Regions from separate parts of the Tritonibacter sp. AK171 genome, predicted to be linked through region 1. Evidence: riboswitches for the same ligand, from Rfam matches in the RefSeq annotation. Region 1 holds a riboswitch; the other holds the start of a gene.

Region 1 (7,949 bases):
TTCGGCCACCAATCGCCCCTCCTGCATCAAATGCACCGTATCGCAATAGCGCGCCGCCAGCCCGAGATCATGAAATGACACGATCGCGGTACGCCCACGGCGCCTGACCTCATCCAGCAGTCTGAGCTGGTAGTGCAAATCCAGATGGTTGGTCGGCTCGTCCAGAACATAGACCTCAGGATCGCAGGCCAGAAGCTGAGCGAAATAGCAACGCTGCAACTCGCCGCCAGAGAGGCTCTCGGCGTCTTGGTTCGCCTTGTCCTGAAGCCCAACCAATTGCAGCGCATCCTGCGTTGCTTCTCTGCGCTTTTCGCAAGGAATGTCCCGCATTGTCAGGCCAATCTCTACGATATCAGCAGGTGTCAGACCTGCGAGCAGCCCCCCACCCTGCACCAATGCTCCCACATGCCGAGACCATTCGATGGGGCTATACTCTGACTGCGCACGGCCATGCAGACGTACCTCGCCCGCCTGAGGCCGCAGCGCACGATACAGAACCCGCAGAAGTGTGGTTTTACCGGCGCCATTGGGACCAAGAAGCCCGTGGAATTGCCCGCGTTTGACCCGGAGCGACAGATCCCGCACATAAGGCTGCCCACCCACGTCTACCGAGAGATCACAAATTTCGAGTATTGGCTCATCGGACACGCGCCATCCCCCTCAGGATATATATGAACGGCGGGGCAGCCAGCAATGCGAGCAGAACCCCGAGCGGTAATTCCTCAGGCGCGAGGAGCACCCGACAAGCCAAATCCACGAGGATCAAGGTGATCGCTCCGAGGATCACAGCCTGCGGGATCAGCACCCGGTGGCGCGCGCCAACCAGCAGCCGCGCCATATGCGGCAAGATCAGACCAACAAACCCCACAATCCCCGCAATCGCAACTGCGATACCCGTCAGTGCAATGGTGACAAAGAACACCAATACCCGGATGCGCCCCACGTTCACCCCAAGAGATTGCGCACGCTCGTCCCCCAATAGGGTCGCATCCAGCTTGGATGCCGTTCGCAAGGCGAGAAACAGGGAGATCACCAGTATCACCAGCAACAGCGGCAGTTCATGCCAATCGGTGCCAGCGGCGGTTCCCATCAACCACCCCATGGCGTTGCGGGTGGCATGCGGATCGCCGACATAAAGGAAAAACGCAGTGAGCGCCTGAAACATCAGAGACACCGCAACGCCCGCAAGAATGACCACCAAAGGATCGAGGGATCGCCCACGGCGTGTCGATAGCGATATGGTGAGCAAAAACGCCGCAGCCGCACCAAGGAACGCGATCAACGGCACGCCCAGCGTCTGCGTAACGCTTGCGGGAAACCAAATAATCGCTCCAACCGCAGCAGCGGACGCGCCAGATGACACCCCCATGAGATAAGGGTCAGCCATCGGGTTGCGCAGCGCGGTTTGCATCAACAAACCCGCAAGGGTCAGCCCCGCACCGATCATGCCCACCGCAAGCACCCGAGGGATGCGCCACTGCCAAACAATCATCGACAAACCGCGCGGCGCGTCTTCACTGCGCAAAAGGATCGCCAGCCGTTCGCTCCAAGTGATCTCAGCCGTGCCCCAAAGGACACCGGCCGCCGTCGCGAGCAGTAGCACCGCAACAGAAAGTGGCAGCAAGAGCGGCGATCCTCGGCTCACTTATTTCAGCCCTGCAAGCTGATCGTTCAGGTTTTCAACACCATCGGCAAATCGCATCCCCAAGAGCGTTTCGGAAAACGGCACGGTAACAAAACGGCCCTCTTTGACAGCGCGCAACTCTCTCAACACCGGGTCCGCCTCCATGTAGGCACGCTTGTCGGCAGCCGTGGACCAGTCGGCCTCAATCAGCAGGATGACATCCGGATCAGCGGCCACAACGCGTTCCCACGACAGATCGACCCAAGTGCCCGGAACATCGCTGCTGATGCTATTGAGACCCGTGAGCTGAGACAGAAGCGCAGGCCCGCCGCAACAACCAATAGAAAACGGCGTATCGGTACCGCTGTCGTAGATAAACGCGGATTGGCCTTCGCCCGCAGGCGTGGCCGTCACTGCGTCCAGACGGGCTTTGAGCGTGCCCACTAGGTCTTCTGCACGATCTTCGACTGCAAAGAGTTTCCCAACCGTTTCAATGTCGTGGAAGATCGGCTCAACAGTCAAAGGCACGTCCTTGGGGTGCTTTTCCTTACATGAAGCATCCACCAGATAGGTGCCAACGCCAAGGTCATGCCATTTGGTCGCCTCGCCGAGATTGTCCTCAGAGAAAGCAGAACCAAATCCGGCAAAGAGGAAATCAGGCTCCTTTGCCAACACCACCTCAGCAGCTGGGTATTTTTCAGCCAGCACGGGCACGGTGTCATAGGCGGCCTTCCATTGTTCCGGGATGGCATCATCCATATAGGCGGTGCCAACCATCGCGTCCTGCAACCCCAACGCCAGCATGACTTCTGTCGCCTGCTGATTGAGGGTGATGGCGCGGCTCGGTGGGTTCTCAAAAGTATGTGAGACGCCACAGCTTTCAATGGTGACCGGATCGGCATGCGCCGCCGAGGCCAGCAACCCGAGCGGCAGCAGCAAATTACGCAGGTTCATGGGACACTCCCGTTTGATGAAAAATAAGATGTTCAAGTCGGCCACCCTTTGCGAGGACGGTCGCGACAAAGCTCTGGATGTCTGAGAGATCGGCCACGCGATACCAATCGCCGCGCGGGTAATGCACGATCACCGGTCCGGCGTTACATGGAAACACGCAACCGGTGGTGGTCACCAAGCAGCTGTCACTGAGCCCGGCGCGCCGAATTTCCACCTTGAGTGTGTCAGCAAGGTTGGGCGCGTCTTTCACATGGCAACGCGGACCTGTGCAAACCAACAGGTGGTGCCGATGCGCAGGCGGCAAATCCCAACCCTTCCCCATCTCACCCGCAGGTTTTTCACCAATCCGGCGCAGGGGTACCTCAGCCCGCGCAATAGCGCGCACGGTGGCCGCGTCGTGTTCCGGGCTGCTGGCAAAAAACAACTCCGGTGTTGAGCCCGATTGCTGGGCAAGCCATGCACCTGCTGCACTGGGCAGCCATTTCTCCAGCGATTGTGAAAACGGCATTCCGACCGGGCGCAGATCAATACGGCTGGCCCCCCGCGCGAGGAGTTCATCAAGCGCAGCCCAAAGACCTTGCCCCTCTGCCTCCAGTCGAATGGCCATGACGGGAACAGGAGCGGCGGCCTCAAGCCCTTGGGCCAGTGCTGCGAAACGCTTTGCGCTCACGTAAGTCGCTGAAATCAGGTAGAGATAAACGTGCATCCCAGCCCTCCAACGGGAGGTAGGCAACTGCAGTCCATCAGATACATCACATCTGGCATCGCGTCCTCCGCAGGCCCACCGCCCGCTTGGTTTATACATCGCGATGGCAGGTCTCCTGACTTGCGGGTCGTTGCGCGTCCGTCCCTTCCCGACCCATTTGGATCAGTGGTGTGTGACGGGGCACTTGCCGCTTACAGTTGCGGGGGCAGTTTCGGATTCGGCGCCCTTTGGCTCCTCCTCACCGAATTCCCTTTTCATCCCACTTGCCTTAGGCGTCGGGGAACCATCGCTACTCTCTTGCGTCAGTGAGACGGCCTGTGTCAAGCGACAGGGAGGAGCCGGATCAGACCATCACGACCGGCCGACCCTCAACCGTGCGCAATGGCGCGTCGGTTTCAAAGACGCTCTGGATCAGCGTCTCGGTAATCACATCCTGTGGTGCACCATCTGCACAAAGGCGCCCCTCCTTCATCACCAGAACACGGTCGGCGTAGGCGGTGGCAAAATTGATGTCATGCAGCACGATGATAACCGTGCGGTCCTTATTGTCTGCCAGATCTCTGAGGCGGGCCATCAGCGCGCGCGAGGCCGCCAGATCGAGATTGTTCAACGGCTCATCCAGCAGCAAATAATCCGTATCCTGCACATAGGTCATCGCCACAAACGCGCGCTGTCGTTGCCCACCGGACAACGTATCAAGCGACCGTTCTGCCAGCGGCAACAGATCAAAGAGGCGCATGCCATCCTCAACCATCGCGCGGTCATCAGGCGTTGGGCGTCCCCTGTGATAGGGATACCGGCCAAAGCCCACCAAATCGCGCACTGTCAAACGGCTTGCGGCGTGAACCGTTTGCGGCAGAATCGCGAGGCGCCGTGCCAAATCCTTGTCATCGCTTTCGCCCACGACAAGCTCATCCACCGTGATACGCCCCTGTTGCCGCGGTATTAGCCGCGCCATGAGCGACAGCAGCGTGGATTTACCCGCACCATTGGGACCAACAAGCGCGACAACGCCGCCTTTGGGGACAGAGACAGAAATATCCCTGAGGATCGGAGCACCATGGATATCATGGGACAGGTTCTGGACCTCGATCATCGTTTCAGTCCTTTCATCAACAACAGCAGGAACACCACCCCACCAAGGAATTCGACCACGACACTGAGCGGGGTGGTAAAGGCAAAGACACGCTCGAGCGCCCATTGGCCGCCAACAAGGATCACGCCGGAAATCAGCGCGCTACCCGGCAGCAGGATCGCATGGCGATAGGTTGGCAGAACCAGATAGGTCAGCGCAGAAACCAAGAGACCAAAGAAGGCCACTGGCCCCACCAATGCGGTCGAGACCGCAACCAGAACTGAAATCAGCAAGAGCGCCCAGCGCTGCCCGCGAAGTGGTGGTTCCCCCAGCGAGGTTGATGCCACCGGTCCGAGTGCCAGCACATCCAACCGGTGCCGCATACGCCACGCCAATCCCAGTGCACCACAGCAGAGAAGAGCGGAGACGCCCAGCAGATCCGTTTCGGCCCGCGAGAACCGCGCAAAAGAGGCCGCTTGTACTACAGCGTATTCACTTGGGTCGATCACACGCTGCAAGAGGCCAGTGATAGAACGCAGCATGACCGCCAAGACCACCCCGGTCAGAAGCATGCGCATCAGGTCGCCCTGCCCTTTGCGCAACAACAGGCCAAAGAGCATCACCGCCGCCGCACACATCAACGTCGCATTGGTCAGCATCAATAGCCCCGGATCGAGCTGTTGATAGGCAGGTGCTCCCAGTGCGACCACTGCGGCTGTCAGGATCAAAACGTAAAGCGCATCAAACCCCATGATCGCAGGTGTCAGGATGCGATTGCCGGAAATGGTCTGAAACATCACCGCCGCCACCGCCTGCGCTGCGCCAATCAACAATAATGCCGCGAGTTTTTTGCCGCGAAACATCAGCGCAAACTCAAGGCTCCCCTTCACGCCAGTGAACAGATAGGCGAGTGCGCAGGCCACGAGGGCGAGCGTGAGTAACAACAGGCGATTACGATACATGCTGCCCTCTGCCGTAAAGCATCCACAGGAAGACAGCCGCGCCGATGATGCCGATGACGGTCGCCACGGGCACCTCGAACGGATGCACCACAAGGCGCGCAAAAATATCCGAAGCCAAGACCAAACCTGCACCCGCCATTGCCGTCAGCGGCAGGCTGCGGCGCAGATTGTCACCGACGAGGCGGCTGACAAGATTTGGCACCACCAGCCCGATAAAGGGGATCGCGCCCACTGTCACAACGGTGAGGCCCGTCACCACAGAAATCACCACCAGACCGCTCAGGACGACCTGACGGTAGTTGAGGCCGAGGTTGAGGCTCACCGTTTCCCCGAGGCCAAGAATGGAAAACTGATCCGCCACCAGATAACTCAGCACGGCCGCAAGACCTGCAATCCACAGCAATTCGTATCGCCCACGCATCGTGCCGGAGAACTCACCGGTCAGCCAGATGTCGATGTATTGCAGCATATCAAGTTGAAAACCGATGTAGACGGCGGCCGAGCCAATCACACCGCCGTAGACGATACCCACGAGCGGCACCAACAGCGGCTCCTCTGGCGGCAGGCGGCGGGTGATCGCAAAAAAACCGATGCTCCCGATCAGGGCAGCAAAGGCCGCGAGCGCCATCTTGAGCCCAACGGAAGCCGCCGGCAGACAGACGGAAACGACCAACAGTCCGAGCATCGCGCTTTGACCGGTACCGGCGGTCATCGGCTCCACAAATCTGTTGCGCGCGATGAGTTGCATGATCTGACCGGCAATCGCCAGTGACGCACCGGTCAGGACCACAGCAAATGCGCGCGGCAGGCGACTGTCCCAGATTAAGGCCCTCGCCTCCGGCGTCGTAACGTCCATCGGCGAAAGAGGGGTCGCTCCAACAAAGAGCGACCCAACGAACAAGAGGCTGAGGGCCAGAACACCCAAGGCAGTGCGCGACATCAAAGATCAGTTTCCGTTGAAACCGGCCTCAATATCCGAAAGCGTGCGCATCATCGACTGAATGCCACCGCCGGAGATGTAGATATCTGATGCGTTGAGATAGACGACCTGATCGTTCTTCCACGCTTTGGTTTCGTGCATCAACGTGTTGTCGAGCGTGGTTTTCGCATCCTCGCCCGGCTGACCAATCGCAGCGAGACGGTCGATCACAATTAACCAGTCCGGGTTCACGGTCTGGATAAATTCAAAAGATATGCTTTCACCATGTGTGGAATCGCTGATCTCCGCCGCTGCTTCTGGCAGGTCGAGTGTGGAATGCACCCAGCCAAACCGGCCCGCCTTGCCATAAGCCGAAATTTTCGGACCGTTGGTCAGGATGATCAAAGCCGTCCCCTTATCTGCCACCGCGGCACGGGCGCTCTTTAGCTGCGCATCAAAATCCGCGCGCAATTCGGCCGCCTTATCTTCGCGACCAAAGATCTTGCCGTAGGTGTCCAAGCGCGCCAGCCCCTGTCCAACGACATCTTCCCAGATCGTCATATCAATGGCTGGAGCCAGCTCGCCCATCGTATCAACCTGATCGGAACTGCGTCCGCCCACGATGATCAGATCGGGCTGCAGCGCATGTACGGCCTCAATATCAGGCTCAAACAGGGTGCCCAGATCTTCGGCTTTGTCCGCAACGCTTTGGAGGTAGTCCACATAAAGGTTCTGCGGCGCGCCGCTTACATCGACGCCCAGCGCAGATAGCGTGTCTACAGCGGCGATATCAAAAACGGCGATTTTTTCAGGATTGGCGGGTACGTCTACAGCACCGCGGTAGGTGTCGACGGAAACAGTCTCCGCAGCAAAAGCAGGCACTGCAAGAAACAGTGCGGAGGCACAGGCGAGTGATCGAAACATAGAAAAGACTCCGGGTCTTTTGATGGTTTTGAGGGATCGGTCTCGCTGGCTGTTGCTTGTGCAATTGCTGGCATTGATTAACTGCCATAGCTCACACAGAAGAGCCATGGTCAATTCGAAAAGTTAGATTTCAGGACCAGTCAAGGCGCTCTAGTTTATCGCGGAAGGCAAAACGGATCAGATGGCTTTCGATGATCTCTTTGGATTGCTCTAGTCCCGCCTGATCTTCTGCCACCACAGTCATAACCAAGACATCGTCGCTGGCAGCAAAGGTTGCAGTGCCACAGGGAAACGCGACCTTGCCGGAATGAGCGTCACATGACGCCTCGACCTTATGCGCGAAATGTTTGCACAATTGCTGCAGATACTGGCTGGCTTTGGCGGTCTCGAACTGGCTTTCGGACGTCAACATTTATGTTCTCCTCTTTGCTACGCGTCTGAGTTGCGCCCTTGTCAGGCGCAATGGTTCGAACGTAGTAGAGCGGATCATCAACAATGACTACCGGCAGTTGCTTGCATCTGCCTGCGCCCGCCCGCATGGTCTGCCTCATGACTCAGGACACCACTCGCAAAACGCTTCTCTGCTTTGGATATGGCTATACCGCCCGCGCGTTGGCAAAAATTCTGCCGCGCAATGAGTGGCATATAATCGGTACAACCCGTGACACTCCTGATCATAGCGATGACGCGCATGTGGAGTTGATCACATGGCCGGGAGATGTCTTCCCGCTGCAAAACGTCACTCATATCCTCTTGTCAATTAGCCCGTCCGAGGCCGGCGATCC
Region 2 (7,949 bases), 690 kb from region 1:
TCTGGATGTGCCGCGTGCCTGCGTCTCGGCCAGAGTGCAACAATCGAGATCACGAACGCGGCCCCCAGCAGCCGGATTGCAGAGGCCGCAAGCGGTTCTGTCCCCGCAAGCATCGCCGGTTTCATTACCAGAAAGCCGAACCCCTGACAGGCTGTCGCTGCGAGACCCAGCAATACGACCGTCCAGAGGGTTCCGTCTTTTGCCTCTGTGGCGGCCCTCTCCTTGCCGCCGAACCCCACCGCAAGTCCCACACCGCAGAGTGTGACTCCCGCTCCGAGCAGATCTGCAGCGCTCGGGGTTTCACCGAGCCAGATAAGGGCCATCCCCGCAACAAGGGGCGCTTTGAGGGACAGCAACAGCTCGGTGCGTCTTGGTCCCCCTCTGCGCAGACATTCGATCATTGCCAGATTGCCTAGGACGATGCCGATACAGATGCTCATGCCAAAGGCGGGCCAATACGCCCATGCTACAGTGCTCCAATACCCCAGTCCGCTGCACAGAGCAGCGAGAATGGCGGAGCAGGCGATCAGCTGAATGCGGGTGAACTCAAACGCGCCCAATTGGCGGGCTGGACCATGCGCCAACACGACGCCGGTCGCCCAGCCAGCCGATGCGCCCAAGGCTGCGAGAATGGGAAGGAGGATCATGACAGGGCTCCAATTGGGCGCTACTATTCTAGTAGCAATAGCTCGCTACACAAATAGTAGCAATGATTCGAAGGAAGGGACGTGTCATGTCAGCAGGGGTACCCAAACCCGGCAGCCCCGTTCGGGGGTCAAAAACCGGCAAGCCGATCATGGCTCTTTTTGACCTGATGGGACGCAGCTGGGCGCTGGGGATTATTTGGCAATTGTCGTCCGGACCAATGACATTTCGTCAGCTTCAGGATCGCTGCGAACAGGTTTCGCCAACGGTGTTGAATAAGAGAATCAAAGAGTTGTCTCAGAGCGGTTTGGTCACGCGCGATGATGCAGGCTATGGCCTGACGGCTATGGGAAAGGACTTATATCAGCTGCTGCACCCATTTGGCGCATGGTCTGAGGCTTGGGCAAAGGCGTTGTCAGAGCAAGAGAGGTGACTGCGGGCCATAGAGATGTGAGTGCTGAGGGCATGCTGCAGGCAGGGTGGCACTCCCGCCCCCGCGCGGACCCTTGCTGACGCAAGTCTCCCCTTGGGGTTGGGCCGGGCAGCCTGTCCTTTGGACAGGCTGCAGCGCCGGACCGTCAGGTCCGGCGCGACGCCCAACGGGAGCGGGACGCATTTTTAATGCGGGCGCGACGGGCGGGAGCCCACCCGAGCCGATGTCATGCATCGCCGGTGATAAGGGCAGCCAGTGGTCAGCCTAACCGTTCCAGTAGGTAGATATCCATGATCCAGCCATGTTCCGCGCGGGCACGGGCGCGGGTGGCGAGGATCTCTTCCTGCACCTCAGACAACCGCCCCGCGATATTGATCTCATTGGCCATACCCGCATAGGCGGACCAGTGGATCATCACGTGTTCGGGGGCCGCAATGCTCTGAAAGGAACATTCGCCATCCAGCATAATCACCAGCGTGTCGCAGCCCATAGGCCAGCCCGTATCACGCAGGCGGCGGCCGGTGGTGATCTGCACCGGTGCGCCGATGTGATTGAGCGGTACGCCATGCGCCGCCGTCAGCGCTTGAATTGAGGTGATGCCGGGGATCACTCGCATCTGCATCTCCATCCGCGTCTTCAGGCGCTCGGCGATGCGCATGGTGCTGTCATAGAGCGAAGGATCGCCCCAGACCAGAAACCCTGCCTGTCCGCCCTCGGGCAGATGTGCCGCCAGCGTAGCCTGCCAGACCTGCGCGATAGCATCGTGCCAGTTGTCCACGCGCTGACGATAGTCTGCTGTGGCTGGATCACGCACGGGCAGGTCAAACTCAACAATCTTAGGCGGATGCGCTACCCCGGTCAGCACTTCCGCACAGATTGCTTGCCTCAGGCCTGCAAGATCGTCTTTGCCAGCGCCCTTATGGGGGATCAAGATCAGATCCTGCGCGCGGATCGCCTCGACCGCCTCCAGCGTCAGATGCTTGGGGTTGCCGGTGCCGATACCGATCAGGCAAAGCTGGAGCATGGGCGCTCTCCGTTCGTTCTAGTGGTCTGACCGCAATGGGGGCCTCTGGGAGAGAGGTCAAGAGGGCAGGGTTACTGACTGCCGACCCAGAGTGTCGCCTCGACCGGGACGCCATCGACCGCGATCATGCCGTGGCTGTTGGAGTTGAGCGAGACTTTGACCTCTGCGCCGCCTTTGGGAAGAGCAGGGATATGCATCCATGCGCCATAGAGCCGCGCGATTTTCTCATCGTTTACATAGACATGGGCGTGGCCCTCGCCGGGTTGATCCGCGCCTGAGGCATGTTCTGGGGCAAAACGGAAATTTTGCGTTTCCACCTGCAGGTTCCAACCTGACATTGCATCGGGCGTGACGCTGATTTCGACCCTTGGGGCGTCGTCACCCGCGGGGGTGTTCACCATGGCAGAATGATCGTGCGCCATCATCCCGGTGGTGCCGCCATGATGCGCGGGATTACTATGGTCGTGACCTTCAAAGGCCACACCATTTCCGGCAGCGGTGACAAAGCCGATACCACCCCCAAAAACAAGGCCAATGGCAAAAAGCGCAAGCGAACGGGACATGTGATCTCAATATGTTAGAGGAGCTCTCGTGAGAACGGCGAAGGGGCCGCCCTGTGTTAAAACCCCCGCCGCGACACCTGTTGCAGCGGCGGGGGCAAAAGGCGTCAGCTTATGCGGTGGTCTCTGCGTGTGCGGTCTCTGACTGCCAGAAATAGGCGCAGAACGCTCCAAGCAAGACCCATGCCGCCATGCCAATCCCAAAGGCACGCGCCGCAAAAAGCGCCCCAATTTCAGTGGGTACCGGACCGGTAAAGCTATCAGGCTCTGGCGCGCCAATCACATGCGGGGCCATCAGCAACAATGCGGCGATCACATAGGCCACCAGATTGCCGCCAAAGGCGATCAGCCACATGGCAACCCCTGCACTGGCGACTGTGGCAACCCACCAGACCTGCCGCGCGCCCACATCTGCGGCAGCGACGCCGGGTACTTCTGGCGCCAGTGTCAGACCGGGAGCGAAGTGAAACGCGACAAAGCCCGCAAGCCCCCAGATGATTCCATGCCGGGCGGTGATCTCATGGCCCTGCCGCTCAGCCTGAGACATCAAGGCCACCATCACCAGCGCATAGCCAGTGTAGGTCAGCATGGTGAACAGAATGCTGAGCAGATTGCGCATCGGCTCATCAAACAGGCCGGGCAAATCGGGGTGGGCGGAAACGGCCTCACCGCCAAAATGCACCAGCTCGCCGGATTCATATAGCTCAGCATGCAACAGCACAGGTTGCACGAAGAAAAGCTGCAGAAGGGCGGCAATCAGCCCCGCTGCAGCACCAGCGAACAGCGCGCTGGTCAGAATGCGTCCAAACATCTGCTTAGTGGCAGGGGAAGCCGGTGGCGTGGCGCACGTCATGCGCCGCATCATGCAGGGTCGAGGCCTGGACATGGCCCGTCACGGTGATGATCCCCAGCCCCAGAACCACGGCAAAGAGCACCGGGATGATGCTGCCGGCAGAGGCGGTCGATTTGATCGTCTTGGTCGTCATTAGTCGTCCTCCGTACCGTCACACCCGACGGCACATTAACTGTCCTCGTTTGATACGGCCGGTCTCCTGACTTGCGGGTCGCGGCGATCATTCTCCTTCCCGGCGCAGGGCCAGTGGATGCTGAATGTCGCTCTCCGCTCACAGTCGCGGGGGCGGTTGAGGCTCGGGCGCCGCGATTGGGTCCGCCGTTCCTCATTCCCGTTTCAGTCCCGGCGCTGTGCGCTCTGGGACACCGTATAGCGGTGATATTGCGGTGTCGGGGTCTGATCGGTCAAGCATGAAACCGCCTTTGCGGCGCGCGTTCCCGTCATCTAGCCCTGCGATTGATCTGGTGGTGTTGCGGTCTGGCCCAAGGTCGCAGGGATGCGTGCGATCGCCTTAAAGCGCAGATCGCCCAGTGGGCGCGCATCGCTCAGCGTGCCGTCGGCGCTGGCGTCATAGAGCCGCAAAAAGGTGATGATATCTGGCAGGTCCGCCGTGGTGATCTCGCCAAAGAGATAAGCAGTCTTGCCGCTCTGGCGCACGGCGAGGGTCTGCGGACGGGTACAGCCTGACATGCAATCGACCCCCTGCACCTCTGCCTTAAGCCCCGCCGCGCGCAGCGCCGCCGCCAGTTGGTCGGTCAGCGTAGGGTCTGCGTCGCGGCAGGTACGGCAGAGCGAGATCATGGGCTGTGTCATGCCGGGGCGGGGGCGTCTTCTTCTGCCAGTGGCCCATATAGGATCAGTACCGGCGCAGGCGATGTGATCGCCTCCAACAGCTCGGGCAGGGTGGCCACCGTCACCCGGTGCAGCTCTTGCGCGGGCGTCGAGACCCCAAGCGCCACCAGTGCAGGTGTGTCTTGCGGCAGGCCCGCCTCCAGCAGCAGGGACAGCAGCGCCGCAAAGGTGCGCTTGCCCATATAGACCACGGTGGTTGCCTCAGGGTCGGCAAGGGCCGCAAGGTTCATGTGATCCGGCAGGCCGCCGGTCACGTCATGGCCGGTGATGAACTGCAACCGGCGCGCGGTCAGCCGCCGGGTCAGCGGAATTCCCGCAGCGGCGGCGGCGGCAGAGGCGGCGGTAACCCCGGGGATGATCTCATATTTGATGCCAGCGGTGCGCAGTGCGATCATCTCTTCCTCAAGGCGGCCAAAGACGCCGGAATCCCCGGATTTCAACCGCACCACATGGGCACCGGATTGGGCATAATCCACCAGAAGCTGGCTCACGTGGTCCTGTTTGGGCGAGGGGCGGCCCGCGCGTTTGCCCACGCCCACCAGATCCGCATCCTCGCGCGCATGCGACAGGATCGGACCCGAGGACAGGTCGTCAAACAGCACCGCATCCGCCGCTTCCAGACGTTTGACGGCCTTTACCGTCAGCAGGTCCGGATCACCCGGCCCGGAGGAGACAAAGCTGACAAACCCGCTCATGCGTGCTCTCCGGTGATCAGGTGGAAAAAGGTGCCGGTGACATGACCCTTGATGGATCCGGTTTCGGGGACCGGATTGCCGTCAGCGTCCATGACGCGCGCCAGCGGTGCGTCGGGTTCATCCAGAATGGTCGAGTAATGGAACTCATGCCCGCGCAAATAGGCACCATTGTCAAAGCCCGGCATCGGGGCCTGCAATTCCGCACGGCGATAGCCGAGGTGGAATTTGCGCTTCTCATACGATGTGACAAGCCCGAGGAGCCCCGCCATCTGGTGCCGGGTGCCTTCCTTGTCGATCAGGGCCTCCCCCAGCGCCATATAGCCGCCGCACTCGCCATGCACGGGTTTGGTCTCAGCATGTTTTGCCATGCCTTTGCGCCAGTTTTCGGCAGCGGCAAGTGTGGCACCATGCAGCTCCGGATAGCCGCCGGGCAGCCATACCAGATCGGCGTCGGTGGCGGGGGCCTCATCCTTCAGGGGCGAGAACGGCAGGATCTCGGCCCCGGCGGCACGCCAGCCTTCCAACAGATGCGGGTAGGTAAAGGAAAACGCAGCATCGCGCGCCAATGCGATGCGCTGCGCAGGCGGGTGTGGCAGGGCGCGCGGCGTGGGTGCGGCAGCGGTGCTGGCCGCCGCTTGGATTGCGTCGAGATCGACGTTTTCGCGCAAAAAGGCGGCATAGCCCGCAATCGCGGCCTCAAGGTCCGGGTGCTCCACCGCCTGAATGAGGCCAAGATGGCGTTCGGGCAGGGTCAGATCACCGCGCCGGGGCAGGGAGCCAAGCACCTTGACGCCCGCGCGCTCCATCCCGAGCCGGGTGAGCCGCTCGTGCCGAGGGCTGGCCACCCGGTTCAGGATCACGCCCGCAAAGGGCAAATCGGGGTTGTACATCTTGAACCCCAGCGCGGTGGCGGCGGCGGATTGTGCTTGTCCGCCCACGTCGATCACCAGCACCACCGGCCAGCCCATCCTGAGCGCGGTCTCTGCCGAGGAGCCAAAGCCAGACTGGCCGCGCGTGGCGACCCCGTCAAAGAGGCCCATCGACCCTTCACCGACGCAGATATCAGCGCCTTGGGCCTGGGTGGCGACAGCATCAAGCAGCGCACTGTCCATCGCCCATGTATCAAGGTTGAAGGACGCTCGTCCGGCGGCCGCAAAGTGAAACGCGGGGTCGATATAATCCGGTCCGCTCTTGAAGGGCTGCACGGTCAGACCATCGTCCTTGAGCGCGCGCAGCAGGCCCAGCATGACGGTGGTCTTGCCTGTGCCGGAGGAGGGCGCGGAGATCATCAGGCCTTTGGGGAAATGGGTCATATGTGCCAATCCTCATTCGCTCGTGTCGCTTGCGCCCCCACCCAGACTCGGGCGCTGATCTTGGCGTGATGCATCGCGTGATCAGTCATCGCCTTCGCTCCATTCCGACCACGGGCTGTCGGCACTTTGCGGACGATAACGGCGGTCATAATCCGCGCCATAAAGGCAGCTTTCGGCGAAATCCTCTGCGCCCAGGGCATGGCCCACGAGGATCAGCGCGGTGCGCCCGCGCGCGCCCTCGGTTGCCTCGATAATGGACCCAAGCGTTGCCTTGACGATCTTCTGATCCGGCCAACTGGCGCGCCAGACGATGGCCACCGGACACTCCGCGCCATAGGCGGGCGTCAGCCGCGCCACCACATCGTCCAGCACATGCACCGACAGGTGGATCGCAAGCGTTGCGCCGGTGGCGGCGAAATTCTCCAGCGTCTCGCCTTCGGGCATCGCCGAGGCGCGCCCCGAGGTGCGCGTGAGCACCAGCGATTGTGCCACGCCGGGCAGGGTAAGCTCGGTCCCCAGCGCCGCCGCACCAGCCGCAAAGGCAGGCACACCGGGGGTGATGTCATAGGGGATATTCAGATCGCGCAGGCGGCGCAGCTGTTCGCCCATGGCGGACCAGACCGACAGATCCCCGGAGTGAAGCCGCGCGATGTCGTGGCCGGCGGCGTGAGCACTGGCGATCTCTGCCATGATTTCATCCAGCGACAGCGGCGCGGTGTTGATGATCCTGGCCCCCTCGGGGCAATGGCTGAGCAGCGCCTCGGGCACCAGAGAGCCGGCATAAAGGCACACCGGACAGGCCGCGATCAGGTCGCGCCCGCGCAGGGTAATCAGGTCGGCGGCACCCGGTCCGGCACCAATGAAATGAACGGTCATCTCTCTATCATCTCCGCAAGCGCCACGGTGGCAAGCCCGTCCGTGGTCACAAATCGTCTCTGGATCAGCCGCGCGCCTGCGCCCGCTGCCACAAGGGCGCAGGCTTCGGCCACCGATCCGGTGTTGAACCGCGCATGGATGCGCGGCGAAAGGGTGGGGGTCGCGACCCCGGTGATCTGGTCCTCATCAAGGGTCTCGACCGTGAGGTTTTGTGCCAGCGCAAAAGCGCGAAACACGGGGCTGTCGGCCTTGGCACGCAGGGTCACCACCCGATCCGGGCGCCTTTGCAGCGCATTGTAAGCCTCCGCAAGGCTTGCCTCGGTGGCGCGGTTGGAAAAGCCAAAGCCTGCAATCATCATCGGGTGACGCTCCACTGGATCACGGGGCGGGCACGTTCCCAGCCGCGCATGGACCCTAAGGGGCCAGCTTCGGCGATTTCCGCTTTGAGCAGATGACCGCCATGAGTGGCATGAGCCTGCATCAACAGGATCTCGGTTTCCAGTGTCACACCATTGGCGACAAGGCGCGTGCCTGCGGGCAGGATCTGCCAGAGGTGGTCGATGAGGGCCTGCGACCCTCCGCCGCCGATAAATACGCAATCGGGCGGGGAACGACCCTCCAGTACCTCCGGCGCGCGGCCCTCAAGGGCTGTCATGCGATGCGAAAGGCCAAAAGCCGCGGCATTGCGGCGAATATTC

Evidence for each region. A riboswitch is a leader RNA that binds a small molecule or an ion and turns the genes downstream of it on or off. The one in region 1 is predicted to bind cobalamin.
Region 2: it holds a riboswitch for cobalamin, as region 1 does, so the genes downstream of both, QNI81_RS02790 (CbtB domain-containing protein) here and QNI81_RS14270 ((2Fe-2S) ferredoxin domain-containing protein) in region 1, are expected to answer to the same signal.

Annotation. Positions count from the first base shown of each region.
Region 1 covers NZ_CP126134.1:3,021,796-3,029,744, reverse strand. Annotated here, with positions in the region: gene QNI81_RS14285 (ABC transporter ATP-binding protein) at 1-648, opposite strand, end outside; gene QNI81_RS14280 (FecCD family ABC transporter permease) at 638-1,645, opposite strand; gene QNI81_RS14275 (ABC transporter substrate-binding protein) at 1,646-2,578, opposite strand; gene QNI81_RS14270 ((2Fe-2S) ferredoxin domain-containing protein) at 2,565-3,284, opposite strand; cobalamin riboswitch at 3,373-3,587, opposite strand; gene QNI81_RS14265 (iron ABC transporter ATP-binding protein) at 3,628-4,380, opposite strand; gene QNI81_RS14260 (iron chelate uptake ABC transporter family permease subunit) at 4,377-5,321, opposite strand; gene QNI81_RS14255 (ABC transporter permease) at 5,311-6,261, opposite strand; gene QNI81_RS14250 (siderophore ABC transporter substrate-binding protein) at 6,268-7,164, opposite strand; gene QNI81_RS14245 (DUF2218 domain-containing protein) at 7,295-7,576, opposite strand; gene QNI81_RS14240 (SDR family oxidoreductase) at 7,660-7,949, shown strand, end outside.
Region 2 covers NZ_CP126134.1:589,977-597,925, forward strand. Annotated here, with positions in the region: gene QNI81_RS02765 (DMT family transporter) at 1-647, opposite strand, end outside; gene QNI81_RS02770 (winged helix-turn-helix transcriptional regulator) at 734-1,078, shown strand; gene cobF (precorrin-6A synthase (deacetylating)) at 1,338-2,102, opposite strand; gene QNI81_RS02780 (hypothetical protein) at 2,174-2,665, opposite strand; gene QNI81_RS02785 (CbtA family protein) at 2,775-3,473, opposite strand; gene QNI81_RS02790 (CbtB domain-containing protein) at 3,478-3,648, opposite strand; cobalamin riboswitch at 3,688-3,898, opposite strand; gene QNI81_RS02795 (DUF1636 family protein) at 3,960-4,328, opposite strand; gene cobA (uroporphyrinogen-III C-methyltransferase) at 4,325-5,062, opposite strand; gene QNI81_RS02805 (cobyrinic acid a,c-diamide synthase CobB) at 5,059-6,375, opposite strand; gene cobM (precorrin-4 C(11)-methyltransferase) at 6,457-7,251, opposite strand; gene QNI81_RS02815 (cobalamin biosynthesis protein) at 7,248-7,610, opposite strand; gene cbiE (precorrin-6y C5,15-methyltransferase (decarboxylating) subunit CbiE) at 7,607-7,949, opposite strand, start outside.